DNA from 3 places in the Bacillus sp. KNSH39 genome. Region 2 is predicted to be linked to each of the others. Evidence: riboswitches for the same ligand, from Rfam matches in the RefSeq annotation. Region 2 holds a riboswitch; each other region holds the start of a gene.
What was found. A riboswitch is a leader RNA that binds a small molecule or an ion and turns the genes downstream of it on or off. The one in region 2 is predicted to bind S-adenosylmethionine.

Region 1 (5,363 bases), 1.4 Mb from region 2:
CTAGACTACACATCTTTAGCTACTCTTTATATTTTCTACATAATAGAATTCAATTTTAAAACTTGTACTAAAAAATAAATTGGAGGTCTACATAGTATGGAACTTTATAAAAAATTAACAACAACATTTATCCTCTTATTCATCGCTTCAATCACTGTCGGCTTTTCCTTAAAAGGCGCAATTCCATACGCTACATTAGTAAGCATTATATTCGCGACACTATTTTTACTAAGTAGTGCATTTTGCGCAGGTAAAGCACGTCAAATGAAAGGTTGATTACATATGTTCCAGAAGAAATCAATCCTTTGTAAATCATGTGAAAAGGAAATACAAAAGGAGGACTTACATTGTTTGAATCAAACCGTATCCAGTTACGAAAGTTTTCCGAAGATGATATTCTAACATATTATAAATGGCATAATGATATAGACGTTATGAGTTCAACTACTCTCACTCTTGATAAACCTTCCCTTCAAGACACAGAAAAACTTTGCCAGCAATTTATTCATTCTTCGGACTCTAAGAGCTATATCATTGAAGAAAAATCTACGCATCTTTCAATTGGTATTACTTCTTTAATTCATATTGATTCGTATAATCGAAACGCTGAATGTATTATTGATATTGGTAACAAGGATTACTGGGGGCAAGGTTATGGGAAGGAAGCTTTCACCTTATTATTGGATTATGCATTTTTAGAATTAAATTTACATCGCCTTTCTTTACGAGTATTTTCTTTTAACGATAGAGCAATTAAATTATATAAATCACTCGGTTTTCAACATGAAGGAACTTGTAAAGAAGCTATATTCCGCAATGGCAATTGGCATGACATTGAACTCTTCGCTTTATTCCAACGTAATTATAAATAAAAAAAGCTTTGCGCTCACCGCGCAAAGCTTTTTTTCATATATTATAGACCAGCTTGCTCTTTTAAAGCTGCTGCTTTGTCTGTACGTTCCCATGATAGATCTACATCAGTACGTCCAAAGTGGCCGTAAGCTGCTGTTTGTTTGTAAATTGGGCGACGTAAGTCTAGCATTTTAATAATACCAGCTGGGCGAAGATCGAAGTTGTTACGAACTAGCTCTACTAGTACGTCTTCAGATACTTTACCAGTGCCGAATGTATCAACTGAAATTGATACTGGTTGTGCTACACCGATTGCGTATGCAAGTTGTACTTCTGCTTTTTCAGCAAGACCAGCTGCTACGATGTTTTTCGCAACATAACGAGCTGCATATGCTGCAGAACGGTCAACTTTCGTTGCATCTTTACCAGAGAATGCACCGCCACCGTGGCGAGCGTATCCACCGTAAGTATCAACGATGATTTTACGTCCTGTTAAACCAGCATCACCTTGTGGTCCACCAATTACGAAGCGGCCAGTTGGGTTAATGAAGAATTTCGTTTCTCCATCCATTAATTCTGCTGGTACTACAGCTTTAATTACGTGCTCTTTTAAGTCGCGATCGATTTCTTCCCATGTAACATCTGGGTGATGTTGTGTAGAAATTACGATAGTATCAACACGTACTGGTTTACCATTTTCATCATACTCAACTGTAACTTGCGTTTTTCCATCCGGACGTAAGTATGATAATGTATCATCTTTACGTACTTCAGTTAAACGGCGAGCTAATTTGTGAGCAAGCGAGATTGGAAGTGGCATTAACTCTTGTGTTTCATTACATGCGAAACCAAACATTAAACCTTGGTCTCCTGCACCAATTGCCTCAATCTCAGCGTCAGTCATTTGACCTTCGCGTGCTTCTAGCGCTTGGTCAACACCCATAGCGATGTCAGCAGATTGCTCATCGATAGATGTTAAAACTGCACAAGTTTCTGCATCGAATCCGTATTTTGCGCGTGTGTAACCAATGCCTTGAATTGTTTCACGAACGATTTTTGGAATATCTACGTAAGTAGAAGTCGTAATTTCCCCCGCTACCAATACTAAACCAGTTGTTACAGTTGTTTCACAAGCTACACGTGCATTTGCGTCTTTTGATAAGATCGCATCTAAAATTGAATCAGAAATTTGGTCACAAATTTTATCTGGATGTCCTTCAGTTACAGACTCAGATGTGAACAGATGACGTTTTTTTGTCATGTGGTAAACCTCCCTACAGTAATTGTATATATTGTACGGAACTCATCCTTAATTTGCCACAAACTGCGACATACATTTATTCTCCCACACAAGCATACAGAAAAACCTTTCCTACTTTACATAGAGGAAAGGTTTAATTTGCTACTTGCATACTGCTTTTTGCCCTTCGCTCTTATCGTTCGAGACCTGTAGCCTCGCACAGGTTTTAGCACCTATTCACCTGTATTTACCACTACAAGTGAGGTTGCTGGGCTTCATCGGGCCTGTCCCTCCGCCAGCTCGGGATAAGAGAGTATCCGTCCCAACCTATACTAAAGAAATGATATTCATTTGTCAATTAATATTCACATTTTCCTGAAAGTTTTTCTCAATACGCCTGAAATGAAATATTAATAGGGAAATAATGCATTCACACAAACAAAAAGAAATAAATAGTATACATTATTTATATAATTGTGTTATACTCTTGTTGGGGATTACGAGAAATATTTCATTAAATGAAAAGGATGGTATATAAATATGAGTACTGTGAATGTCCAAATTGGTTTACACGAATTATTGAACGGAAGCAATGCACAGATTCAACTAAGTGTTCCGCAATTAGTGGAAAAAGTATTAATGCGAAATGAAGGGAAATTAACTTCGACTGGTGCCGTTTCTGCTTCAACTGGAAAATATACAGGACGTTCTCCTAAAGATAAATTTATTGTGAAAGAAGCATCGGTTGCTGACAAAATTGCTTGGGGAGCTGTGAACCAACCGATTTCTGAAGAACATTTTAATAAATTATATACTAAAGTTTTAGAATACTTAAAAGAAAAAGAAGAGTTATTCGTCTTCAAAGGATTTGCAGGCGCTGACCGCAATTACCGCCTACCAATTCAAGTTATTAACGAATATGCATGGCACAATTTATTTGTACATCAATTATTCATTCGTCCAACTGAAGAAGAATTAACAACTCATGAATCAGAGTTCACAATTGTTTCTGCACCGAATTTCAAAGCTGATCCAGCTGTTGACGGTACAAACTCTGAAGCATTCATTATGGTTTCATTCGAAAAACGTATCGTACTAATTGGTGGTACAGAATACGCTGGAGAAATGAAAAAATCAATCTTCTCTATTATGAACTTCTTATTACCTGAACAAGATATTCTTTCTATGCATTGCTCTGCAAACGTAGGTGAAGAAGGCGACGTAGCACTATTCTTCGGTTTATCTGGAACAGGTAAAACAACATTATCTGCTGATCCAAACCGTAAACTAATCGGTGATGATGAGCACGGTTGGTCTGATAACGGTGTATTCAATATTGAAGGCGGTTGCTACGCGAAATGTGTAAACCTTTCTCACGAGAAAGAACCACAAATTTTCGATGCAATCACATTTGGATCTGTTTTAGAAAACGTTATCATTAATGACCAAACACGTATCGCCGACTACAACGATACTACTTTAACAGAAAATACTCGTGCTGCATACCCTATGCATGCGATCGACAATATCGTACTGCCAAGTGTTGCTGGACACCCAAATACAATTATTTTCTTAACTGCTGATGCATCTGGCGTATTGCCTCCAATCAGTAAGTTATCAAAAGAGCAAGCTATGTATCATTTCTTAAGTGGTTACACTAGTAAACTAGCAGGAACAGAGCGCGGCGTTACATCTCCGCAAGCAACATTCTCAACTTGCTTCGGTTCACCATTCTTACCACTTGATGCATCTCGCTATGCTGAAATGCTTGGTGAAAAAATCGAGAAACACGATGCGAAAGTATTCTTAGTAAACACTGGCTGGACTGGTGGCGAATACGGCGTTGGTAAACGTATGAACTTAGGTTACACTCGTGCAATGATTCAAGCAGCATTAAACGGTGAACTTGCGAAAACTGAAACAGCTAAACATGACATCTTCGGTCTTGAAGTTCCACTTCACGTACCAGGTGTACCTGACGAAGTGTTAATGCCTGAACAAACTTGGGCTGATAAAGCTGCTTACAAAGCAAAAGCAATCGAACTTGCAAATGAATTCAAAGCTAACTTCAAAAAGTTCGACAGCGTATCTGAAGACATTATTAACTTAGGCGGTCCAATCGCTTAAATTAAAACTTTTTGTTGGAATAACCCTTTACTCATATGAATAAGTGTCGTGTAACCGTAAAGTTTCGCGTACTCACCGACAAAACCCAATGCGGCTTAACGGTTACACACACTTACATAAAAAAGAAGCTTACGTGAAAACGTAAGCTTCTTTCTATATCTTATATAAAGTGAAACGCTAATCTCTTCATCTGTGACCTAGATTATAAAATTACAGCTTCGAATATATACATTATATCCCTACTCACTACATCTCTCGGGTTTCACATCGTATGGGGCTAAAAAAGGCCCTGACCGCTTCTATTCGTGACTGGATCATCTATTCCATCTAAAAAGAAGTCTTTTATCTTTTTAGCTCTTTGTTAGTTCTTTCTCATCTTTCATGCTATAGTAACCTAAATTCACAACGATTAAGAAATACCCACCCATAATCCCTACTGCAAACGCCCACATAACCATGTGGTGCTCAATTTCGTACATAATAATAGCACCCAAAATGGCAGCTGCAAAACGGTTAAACATACCGAGTGTCGGTGCTTTCGTCTTCTTTACAATACTATCTCCAAGCTTCTCAATTCTTCTGCCTAAAAGCCAAACGCAATACATACTTACAATAAGCCCAATTCCAGCGCCTAAAAAGTGTGCTGAAAACGGTGTTAACATCCAACCTAGTAACAAAATACCTAGTATATAATACGATTGGATTTTAAATGATCTTAGTGACATACTAATCATGCTGTACCTCTCTTCATTCGTTCTTATCTATCCAACAAAAAATTTCTTTCAAATTCATATTCCTTACATTCATTTCATTCAAATTAAAAACAACATAAACAGTATGTTTATGTTGTTTAAATGTTTTTAGAAAATAATATTATACAAGATTTCAAACATCATATTCTCATATTTTGTGACGGTTTTTCAAACTTTTTCCGTCCATTTATGAAAAAAATGATATCAATCTATGAACATACGGATATGATGTAATAAGCACACAAATAAAGGGGGCATCTAATGATTTATTTTTTAATGGCTCTCATTCACCTCATTATCCCTGCACTTATTGGACTTTCATTGTATTGGTACACGAAAAATCATAGCATTTTTTACGCTGTCCTCGGTGTTCTTCTTCCAGGTATTATTCT
Region 2 (5,363 bases):
TGAAGTTAGTTATTCCGAAGCAACATGGTGCATGGGCCATGCTTGTTATTCCTTTTTTATTAAGTGTCATACTTGGGAAACCTACTATTTATCATATTCCATTGTTTTTAGCGTGGTTCTTTATCTATTTAGCTACGTACCCATTTCTTACGTACATAAAGCAAAGACGAAAAAAAGAGTTTTTACAAGTTGCCATTATTTATTTTCTTATTGCGTTCCTATTTGGGATGATTTCTTTATTATATGAGTGGCGAATTCTTTTATTCGTAATAGTAATGATTCCATTATTTATAGTGAATATGTATTACGCTCGTCAAAAAAATGAAAGAGCACTATTAAATGATATTTGTGCGATTATTGTGTTTTGTATCGGTGGGTTAATTAGTTATTCCTTTTCAATGAAGCAAATCGATCATACAGCATTATTCATTGCGCTTATTTCATTTTTATACTTTTTAGGTAGTACGTTCTATGTGAAAACGATGATTCGTGAAAAAAATAACCCGAAGTATCGTCTTATATCTTGGGGATATCATATCGTATTAACGATAATCATATTTGTGATTAATCCGTGGTGTTCTCTTATTTTTATACCAAGTGTCATTCGAGCAATTGTGTTGTATGGCAAAAAAATTTCTATTAAAAAAGTAGGAATTTTAGAAATTGCTAATTCTGTATATTTTTTAATCATAACGGCAATAATTATGAAGTATGCCATTTGAAAAAACTTCCCATCAATTGATGGGAAGTTTTTAATCTTTTTCTAAAATGTGAACGGTGTACTCGCAACGTTGAATAGCTTGTTCAACAGCATAAAGTGATTGTTCAATACGAGCGCGATTAAAATCTTTTTCAACTGTTTCGAGCGCTTCTTCTAAACAATTTTTAGCTTCTTGTAATGATTGAAAAGAATCTTGTACATATCCGCGAGCATTTTGATGCATTTCATAATCCTCCTTGCATGTTCGTATATGGGTAGTATGAACAGTAAGGAAGAAAATATAATTTGTTATATTTATTATATTTGTTTGACAATTAAAGTGGAATTACGTATAGTAAGAATTAAGTGAATATTTTCTTATCCAGAGAGGTGGAGGGACTGGCCCGATGAAACCCAGCAACCGCGATGCAGGTGCTAATTCCAGCAGAACATATTTGTTCTGGGAGATAAGACGAAGATATATACGTAACTTCTTCTTATCGGAGAGGTTTTTTTATTGCAAAAAAACCGATTACGAAAATTTATATTAAGAAGAAAGGGGTTGCGCATTACTGTGACACTCGAAAAATACGTAAAACTGCGTAGTACAGTTTATGAATATATGATAGAGCAAGATAAGCCGATATCATTGTTAGATATTCAAGAACATATCGTTTCGCATCATGAAGGAAAATTCACGAAAAAGATGTTGCATCAATTTTATTTATCAAGATTATTAGACGAACTAAAACTGGATGGGAAAATTACATTAGCTGATGAATATCTCTATGCTGAAAAAGGGGTATTGTATAAGGCGAGAAAAGGGAGCTAAGCTCTCTTTTTTTCTTAAAATAACGGAGTATGTAGAGTAAAAGACTGCTAAAGCAGCCTGATACAGGGAATGGTGTTGAGTGTGTAGTGTCAAAAATTGAATGTGCCTGAAAGAGGCAATTCATATCGGCTGCAAATGAAAAGAGACACCTTCGCCGAATAGGTGTCAGTCGTTTTGTCACGTAGACTTGCTACTTAACAGTAATTAGAATAACATGCAGGATTTTTGAAGTCAAAAGGGAATTAAAGGAAGGGGTACAATTATGTACGCTTACTTATTAAAAGATATAACGAAATGGATCCCAAAGTACATTGTAGATAAGGGATATGAATATTATGAAGGTGGGCATGTAGAAGATGTTGAAATACAAGATAAAAAAGTGTTTGCTTTCGTTACTGGAAATGCAAGGAATTATGAAGTAGTTATCGATCTCGAAGATTTTTCAGAAAGTAACTGTGAGTGTCCCTATGAAAATTATTGTAAACATATGGTGGCAGTTGTTTATGATATGCAAGGTGCTGGTGAGAGTGCAGTTAAAGAGAAACTGAAAGATTTAGAAAAAGAAGAGTTACTTATATTATTAAATCGATTGTTGCAAAGTTCGAAAAACGTACAAATTGTAGAGAAGTTATTAAAGAAGGAGAAACTTTAACGTATAGAGGGAGTTGTTTTGTAGTGAACGTACTAATTATATATGCTCATCCTAACCCTTCAAGTTTTAACGCGGCGATTTTCAATCATGTGCAAAAAGGACTACAGGAAACAAATCATTCAGTTACCGTACTTGATTTATACAAAGAACAATTTGATCCAGTCCTCGTATTTAATGAAGAGAAGAAAAGACGCGATTTAGTAAATGAAGAGGAAACAGCTCGGTATAGAACGTTAGTAGAAGAAGCAGATACACTTCTATTCATCTATCCAATATGGTGGTGGGGGATGCCAGCAATTTTAAAAGGATTTATCGATCGTATTTTCGTAGCTGGATTTGCTTATAAATATGAAGGGGCTCTGCCGAAAGGATTATTGCAAGGGAAAAAAGCATGGGTTATTAATACGTTAGACTCGCCTCTATGGTACGTCGCATTGTTATATCGATCAGCAGATTGGATTATGATGAAGAGAGGTATTTTACGTTTTTGTGGCATTCGCGATATAAAACGGTCAGTGTTTCAATCTGTGAAAACGAGTAAAGTATCAAAGCGTGAGAAATGGTTATTACAAATAGAAGAAAAGGCTCGTGCATTATGAATGAAGTCGATCGTATTATAAACTGTGTTCAGTATGATGGCGAACTTTTTCGGAAGTATGTTACGTGTTTACTTCAATTGAAAAAATGCAGCGAAACATTTCAGCAAATTCAAATAGAGTTAAGAAATGATTATTTAATAAGAGGAATTTGTGAAAGAGAAGTTGATCAGGTAGTAAGGGGAAGTAAAGAATATGAAACATATTTTCTTCCTAAAGCGTTACAGTGGAATTTTTTGAGGGAACATCCACACCTGATCGGAAAAATTTGCGAAGATTTTTTTGCATTTGAGTCATTACATCTTACGGAGTTAGAGTGGGAGAAGATTATAAATTGCGTGGGAAATAAGTGATTTATTATGTAAAAAAGCTAGTATAAAACTAGCTTTTTGTTTAAATAAATAAGAAACATAGACTAATGATAAAACCCGCATATAGTAAGTTCACAACACAAAATCCCATAATGTCACGAGCACCTAAACCAGCTATCGCTAATGCTGGTAATGCCCAGAAAGGTTGAATTAAATTCGTCCAAGCATCGCCCCATGCAATTGCCATTGCTGTTTTTGCAGCAGGTACACCAAGTTCAGCGCCAGCTGGAATCATAATTGGTGCTTGCACAGCCCATTGACCGCCACCAGATGGAACGAAAATATTAACGATACCAGCACTTAAAAAAGTAAAGAGCGGGAAAGTTGATTCGTTTGAAATGCTAATAAAGAAATTAGAAATAGCTCCTCCAAGTGAAAGTCCTTCACTATTTGCTCCAATCATCATGCCCATAATTCCTGCGTAAAACGGAAATTGAAGTAAAATGCCAGAGGCACTTTTCGTAGAGTCTGAAAAAGCGCGAATATACTGAATCGGAGTGCGGTGGAAAATAAGTCCAGCAATTAATAACATAAAAATCACGATATCGAGAGTAAGATTAAATCCTTTCGTATAAAAGTAATTGAAAATATAAATGAGACCTAACAATCCAACGCAAAGTGTAATAATAATGCTATTTTCCATCTTTTCAGCGAACGTATTTTTTTCTACTTCTTGAGCAGCAGCTTCTTCATGGAACACGCTAGGATCTACTGTAATCGTATGTTTTTCATCTGGGTGCATCGCTTTATTAATGAGAGGCATCGTAATGAGAAAAATAATAACTGGAACGAGAGCGTATGGTGAGAATAACGTTTCTGTTATTGGAATCGCCTCTTTAATACTTCCAGCAGTCGTTTTAATTAACGTTTCACCGCCTGTTGCTAACGTAAGAGGGATAGAGGCAGAAAGACCGGCATGCCAAATGAGAAATCCAGAGTAAGAAGAGGCGATTGCTAGTCTATAATCTAATCCGTCCAGCTGCCTTGCCACTTCTTTTGCGTATAAAACAGATACAACAATTCCAAAGCCCCAGTTTATGTATGCACCGAGTAAACTTACAATTGAAATGGCAATAATGCCTTGTCCAGTTGTTTTTGGTAGTCTGGCAGCTTTCGTTAATCCTTTTTTAATAAGAGGAGCATTTGCTAAAGCAGATCCAGTCACGAGTACAAGTGCCATTTGCATAGAAAAGGCGAGGAGTCCCCAAATTCCATTACCCCAGTGATTAATCATTTCTACAGGTGTTTGGTGAGTCGCAAACATACCAAAGAAGATAACGAAAACAGTTAGTAAACATGATAAAATAAACGGTTCTGGTAAGAAGCGTTGCACTAAGGCGACGCAACCATTTGTAAAGGAACGAAACAAAATAGATCAACCTCCTTATGTATATGTATTACAATTATTCGAGGTTGTTTAGGAGATAACCTTCAATGTAAAGAAAATTCAGATATTTACAGAGTGGTAATTTATTGATAGATTGATATAGAGCCTCGTATCAAATTCTGCTTTTAATATACTAGAAGAAAAACGGTTGGAAATGGGGTAGCACTTATAGGGATAGTATAGAGAAAGGTTACTAGCTGGCTTCAAAGCAACTGTTGCAAAGGGAGAGGAGATTCAATATAATAGTGTTGCATTACATGAGAAATATGTTATAGCACAAATCTAGCTAAAAATGTTTATACAAATACATTTAACATTGATGGGGGAATTATGATCAAAAGTTTTTATCTTTTAAAGCCTAAAATGTTTACGGCAGATATATATTATAAAGTTTTTATTACAGGTGGCTGTATATATTTTATAAAGATTGGTGGACAGTTTCATAGCCGACATGCTTATAAAAAACAATTACCTGGTATTTCAGAGCTATTGTTTTTGTTTTGGTTCAAAAAAATTGAGAAAAAACAATTAAACTTAGAAACTGAAATAGATGCAAAAATACATACTGGCGATGTACATGAACTCTTGCAATTAAAGAATAACTTTTCAATTGAAATAAATATAATTGAAGAGGTACTATTAAATAAACGAGGAACGTTTCATACAGGTTTTAATGATAATGGAACGATTTCCTTCATGTTAAAAAATGGTCAAAAAATAAAGTTCATCATCCCGGAAGAAACTTTATTTTCATCTATAGAAGAAATTTTCGACCAATATGAACAGACAATCTTTGTAAGGGAAGTGTTTTAATACATTCTCCAA
Region 3 (5,363 bases), 2.5 Mb from region 2:
GGTTTAGCGGCTATCGCTCCTTCTCCTGAGTTATTTGGATTATCTCGATTTATAGGAGGAATCGGATTAGGCGGTGTTATCCCAACAGCTTCAGCACTTACTGTTGAATATTCACCAAAAAAAAGGCAATCTTTTATTTATGCTCTTATGTTTACTGGCTATCCTTTAGGTATCGTGTTAGGTGCTATTTTGTCCATGCTTATGTTAGAAGATTTCGGATGGAGAATTATGTTTGGTATCGGAATGATTCCACTACTCCTCATTCCTTTCATTATTCGCTATTTACCCGAGTCCATTCAATTTTTATTATCACGTAATCGCCAAGAAGAAGTGAACCAAATTCTTAATCGTTTTCAAATTGAATTTCATGTAAAAGATAAAACTCATCAAGACCCATCTACTATACGAAAGAAAAATGGATTTTTTACTTTATTCTCAAAAGAATACATAAAAGCAACGCTACTTTTTTGGATCACTTATATAATGGGAATGTTTTTAATATATGGTTTAAACACTTGGTTACCACAGATGATGCGCCAGGCAGGATATCCTCTTGGGTCTAGTCTGTCATTTCTACTTATGCTAAATATTACCGCAGCTATCGGCGCACTATTCGCTGGAGCAATTGCTGATCGTATAGGAGCAAAAATTGTTATTAGCATCTCTTATCTTATGGCAGCCATATGTATCGGACTATTAACAATCAAACCATCTGTTACAATCATTTATCTTTTAATTGGCCTTGCTGGTATTGGATCAGTCGGTATTACTCAAATATTAAATGCATATGTAACACAATACTTCCCATCACATATCCGAGCTACCTCCTTAGGCTGGGGACTGGGGCTTGGCCGAGTTGGTGCAATTGCTGGCCCAATTCTCGTCGGTATTATTATGACAATGCAATATGACTTAGCATGGAATTTTTACTTATTCTCCTTTGCAGGTCTTATCGCAGCTATATCTGTTTTCTTCATTCCTACAAAATAAAAAGAGCACAAACTTACTTGTGCTCTTTTTCATATGCTTCAAACAACATATCTCGAAACAATGTATTTAAACTCTCAATATCGATTCCTGATCCCTTTTCAATTCCTTTTACATATTGCTGATAGTAATGAATTTGTTCTTCTAAAAATTGATTTAACACCTTAATTTTCAATCCAACATCTAATTCAGTACCTGCTTTTTTCTTTATTAACAACTTTTCAATTTCATCTAATACGCTACGTTCTAATGATAATTCTGTAATTAATCGATCAAATTCTACAGGAGGTAAAGTCGTTTTCTCTTCTAGCCACTTACAAGCTAAAATGGGACGTAATACATAAAAGTACTTTTTCAGCTTTACATTCTCACCTTGCAAAAATTCACGATAATTTTTCGAAGCCATATGTAAATAATGATATATCGTTGCTTTTGGATCAAAATTCTTCTCACTCATCTGTTGAAGTAGTTCTGGAAAATTAGAGTTTTTCGAATAAAAAATTGGTGATCGAATCCACTCAAGTAAAGCAGGATTCGACTTCGCGAATAGTTGCAACGCCTTTTTAATATCCCAACCACTTATATCTAAATCATCACTAATTGGATACTCAATTACATCTCGTTTGTCATGAATTGATAAATACCATTCTACCGGATGTATATAAACAAACCTAACATCATAATCGCTATCTTTCGATGGAAACCCCCAAGCACGACTCCCTGATTCCACCGCAAATAAAATTTTTACATCATTCTCTTTTTCAATTCTTTCTAACTCCAACTCGATTTTCTCTCTCATTTCATAACATCTCCATTTTTTGATTATTTCCTTGGAAATTCGACAATACACTATTAATTTTACTACATACTAAAAAAACTGTCAGAAATTACTGACAGCCTAATGAAACGTCTATTGTTGCTGTTCAATTACAGTAGCAGCAATTCGTTCAAACTCTTTTTGAATCTCCTCTTTATATGCATCTACTATTGAAAAATCCATAGCAGCAATATAAATTCGTTCTAATTTATCACGAACCGATTTTGCTTTCGCTAAGAAAGACATCGCCTCATTCATTTTTGCTTTATATTGAATGGAGACATCACGAATTTCCTTCGCATATTTCTCATCCGTCCCTGGCGTAACAATAAGGGCATACATATCAATAATTTCATCACCCTCGCGACTTGGAAAATATTCATGTGGTGCGGTGCTATCAAAAATTGCAAATCCTAATTCTCTTACGATAACCATATCAAGACTATTCGGGTCAAATCCGCAATGATATACTTCAACTTCAAACCCTTTTTCTTCAGCTGCCTTAGCTAACTTTTTGAGCATCGTTGATTTTCCAGAGCCTGGGCGCCCTTTTATAAAATAACGATGTGGTAACCCTTCTGTTAAATTAGGAACAAAATCAACTGCTCCTTTCGGTGTAGCAGCTCCTAAAAAACGATGTTTTACAAGCGATTGTCTCCCGCTTTTATCTGCAAATAATTTCTGGATTAGCTGATTGGTTAGTTCATTTGCTTTATTAAAATCTATATTATCAATATATATCTTCTCCCACTCATCATGTATAACCAATGCCTCTTTAAAACGTGCGTAAGCAGACTGAAAAGCTTTGCTTGCTTCTGAAACAAATCTTTCAATTTCTAACTTCTGCTTTCTTAGTTTATCTGAGTCCCAAGCAATTCCTAAATTTATATACTCTTCAACAACTCCTGGCATTTTTGGCTCAATAACATGCGGCGATGTCCCATCAACAATTCCTACTTTTAATTTTGGGATAATTACACCATCAACCGATTTATTATCAGAAGAACAATGTAAAAATTCAATATCATATCCTTTTTCAATCCATTCACGACCTATTGCCTTTATTAAAGAAGATTTTCCCGTTCCTGGGCCACCCTTTAAGATAAATAATCTGTCTAATCCTTTTAAATTCTCTTCGTATAAATTGTGAAATCCCCTAGCTGTATTACCACCAGCATAATAATTTAATACATTTCCTGTCACTGCACTCACTCCTTCGCAGCATTCTATTTACATAAGCTACAATATGCGAGCAGCTTTATTTGGGTGAATACCTATTTTGTATTGCACGCAAAAAGGAAATGAATTACAATTTAACTATCGGAAAATTCCGATTTTAAAAACTGAATACTTCTTTATCAAGAGAGGCAGAGGGACCGGCCCTTTGAAGCCCAGCAACCTCAGTTTATACAAACTGAATAGGTGCTAATTCCTGCAAAATGCAATGCATTTTGGAAGATAAAACTCAACTAGCATGTAAAGCTCATCTTTCTTGATACTGAAGGATGAGCTTTTTATTATTTGAAAAACATATATTGGAGGTATGTAAAATGAAAGTAATTGATTTATCACAAACATTTGAAAATAATATGTCTCAATTTCCTGGAACACCTAAAATACAACTAGAAGCTGTTACAAGTGTTGAAGAATCAGGATATCAAGTTACAGATTTTCATTCTGTCGTTCATGTTGGCACGCATTGTGATGCTCCTGCGCATTTTATTTCAGGCGCAACGACCATCGATCAATTACCGCTGGATCAATTTGTAGGTGAAGCTGTTCTTATAGATGTAACACATATTCAAGAGCGAAAATTACCTAAGACAGTATTGCATAATACTGACATAAAAGAAGGTGATATTGTTATTTTTCATTCTAATCTATCCACAAAATGGAATACAGAAGCTTATGAGAAGGAAGCATTTTATCTTTCTGAAGAATTAGCTAAAGAACTAGTGCGATTAAAAGTAAAATCTATCGGTTTAGATTTCATTTCTCCTGATGAAGTCACAACAGAAACATCACCGATTCATCACATATTACTAGGGAATGATATTTACTTAATTGAAAACTTAACAAATCTAGATGCTATCGAAGCAAAACGTTTCTTTTTCTCAGCAGCACCTTTAAAAATTAAAAATAGTGACGGTGCTTTCGCAAGAGCATTTGCTGTTATTTTTTAAACATAGCCTATAAAAAAAGCAAAGGCCACTACTGGTCTTTGCTTCTATATTTTCTATTTAAATTAAGAAAGAATTGTTCCACACGAGGACGCACCCAAGCTAAACAATCTATCTCTTTCTTCTTTGTGCAAGCTATCTCTTCTCCATCTACCATTTCAACAAGTTCTAGTTCTAACAGTTGCCTCGTGAATGCTAACATATTCACTTCTTCGGATGGATACTCTTCTTTTAATTTCTCCTCAATTTCCCCCAATAAAAAACCGTCACGCATCATTGCCAATGCATCAATCCAAAGTGGCGGCATTTCATATTTTTCTCCTGTAATTGTATCTTTTACAATATAATTCTTTTGCTCTTTTCGAAATTGAATCGTGTGTAAACATACAGTCGAATTTAATGTTAATTCCATCATACCACCTCTTTCATAATATCTGCATAGAAAAAAGGATGCGTGTGCACCCCTTCTTATCTTTTCATAACACTACTGAACCGCTACATGAGCAATCAATCTCATGTCGATATTTTCCTCCATTATAAACGAAGTATTTTATAAAAAAAACCCTTCTTGAAACATTTTATAAAATGTTTATATTTACACAACAAGAACACTTTTCTGAAAAATCTTTTCTCCCAATACATTAAAAGGTCGGCAAAAAAATTTCTACTTTCGTTCCTACTCCTACACTACTTTGGATCGTGATACTCCCTTGATGTTCCTTAATAATTTTATATGTAATCATTAATCCAAGTCCTGTACCAGTCTCCTTTGTTGTGTAAAACGCCTTGCCAATTTTTTCTAACTTCTCATTCTCTATACCAAATCCTTGGTCTTCAACAGAAATACACAAATGTCCTTGCGTTTTTTGATATGCACGGATATGAATTTCTCCACCCTCTGGCATTGATTCTATTCCATTTTTAATGATATTTAATAACACTTGTTTTAATTGCTTATCATCACCGTTTATAACCGGTAAATTCCCATCTACTTGTAAATGACATTTAACTCTATATTGCGTTGCATAACTTTCCATTAGATGCACAACATATAGAAGGATGTCTCGTATATTACACCTTTCATAATTTGTTGGCTTTGGTTTTCCTAACAACATCAATTCACTAACAAATCCATTGACTCTTTCAATTTCTTGTAGCATAATGTCGTAGCTCATCGTATCAGTTGGATTTCTTTCTTTTTGCATTTGCGTAAACCCTTTTAACGCTGTTAACGGATTTCGAATTTCATGAGCAATTGTTGTAGACATAGTCCCAATCACAGCTAAATTTTCCGTCTCTTTCATATTGTTCATCATTTCAACCACTGTTCTTACATAAGATTGAAATCGTTTTAATAAAGAATGTGAAATAATGAAATA

Region 1: another riboswitch for S-adenosylmethionine. It lies ahead of metK (methionine adenosyltransferase); the one in region 2 lies ahead of ACUL40_RS08785 (hypothetical protein).
Region 3: another riboswitch for S-adenosylmethionine. It lies ahead of ACUL40_RS21785 (cyclase family protein); the one in region 2 lies ahead of ACUL40_RS08785 (hypothetical protein).

Annotation. Positions count from the first base shown of each region.
Region 1 covers NZ_JBQXYO010000001.1:3,141,157-3,146,519, forward strand. The annotation lists gene ACUL40_RS16065 (hypothetical protein) at 97-276, shown strand; gene ACUL40_RS16070 (GNAT family N-acetyltransferase) at 348-872, shown strand; gene metK (methionine adenosyltransferase) at 914-2,113, opposite strand; SAM riboswitch class I at 2,283-2,404, opposite strand; gene pckA (phosphoenolpyruvate carboxykinase (ATP)) at 2,633-4,219, shown strand; gene ACUL40_RS16085 (ATP synthase subunit I) at 4,570-4,953, opposite strand; gene ACUL40_RS16090 (hypothetical protein) at 5,233-5,363, shown strand, end outside.
Region 2 covers NZ_JBQXYO010000001.1:1,739,265-1,744,627, reverse strand. The annotation lists gene ACUL40_RS08795 (YwiC-like family protein) at 1-722, shown strand, start outside; gene ACUL40_RS08790 (hypothetical protein) at 753-944, opposite strand; SAM riboswitch class I at 1,076-1,174, shown strand; gene ACUL40_RS08785 (hypothetical protein) at 1,275-1,532, shown strand; gene ACUL40_RS08780 (SWIM zinc finger family protein) at 1,795-2,184, shown strand; gene ACUL40_RS08775 (NAD(P)H-dependent oxidoreductase) at 2,208-2,783, shown strand; gene ACUL40_RS08770 (hypothetical protein) at 2,780-3,133, shown strand; gene ACUL40_RS08765 (short-chain fatty acid transporter) at 3,174-4,520, opposite strand; gene ACUL40_RS08760 (hypothetical protein) at 4,869-5,351, shown strand.
Region 3 covers NZ_JBQXYO010000001.1:4,252,251-4,257,613, reverse strand. The annotation lists gene ACUL40_RS21800 (MFS transporter) at 1-990, shown strand, start outside; gene ACUL40_RS21795 (nucleotidyltransferase domain-containing protein) at 1,004-1,786, opposite strand; gene ACUL40_RS21790 (PRK06851 family protein) at 1,898-3,007, opposite strand; SAM riboswitch class I at 3,157-3,269, shown strand; gene ACUL40_RS21785 (cyclase family protein) at 3,355-3,987, shown strand; gene ACUL40_RS21780 (hypothetical protein) at 4,016-4,396, opposite strand; gene ACUL40_RS21775 (ATP-binding protein) at 4,626-5,363, opposite strand, start outside.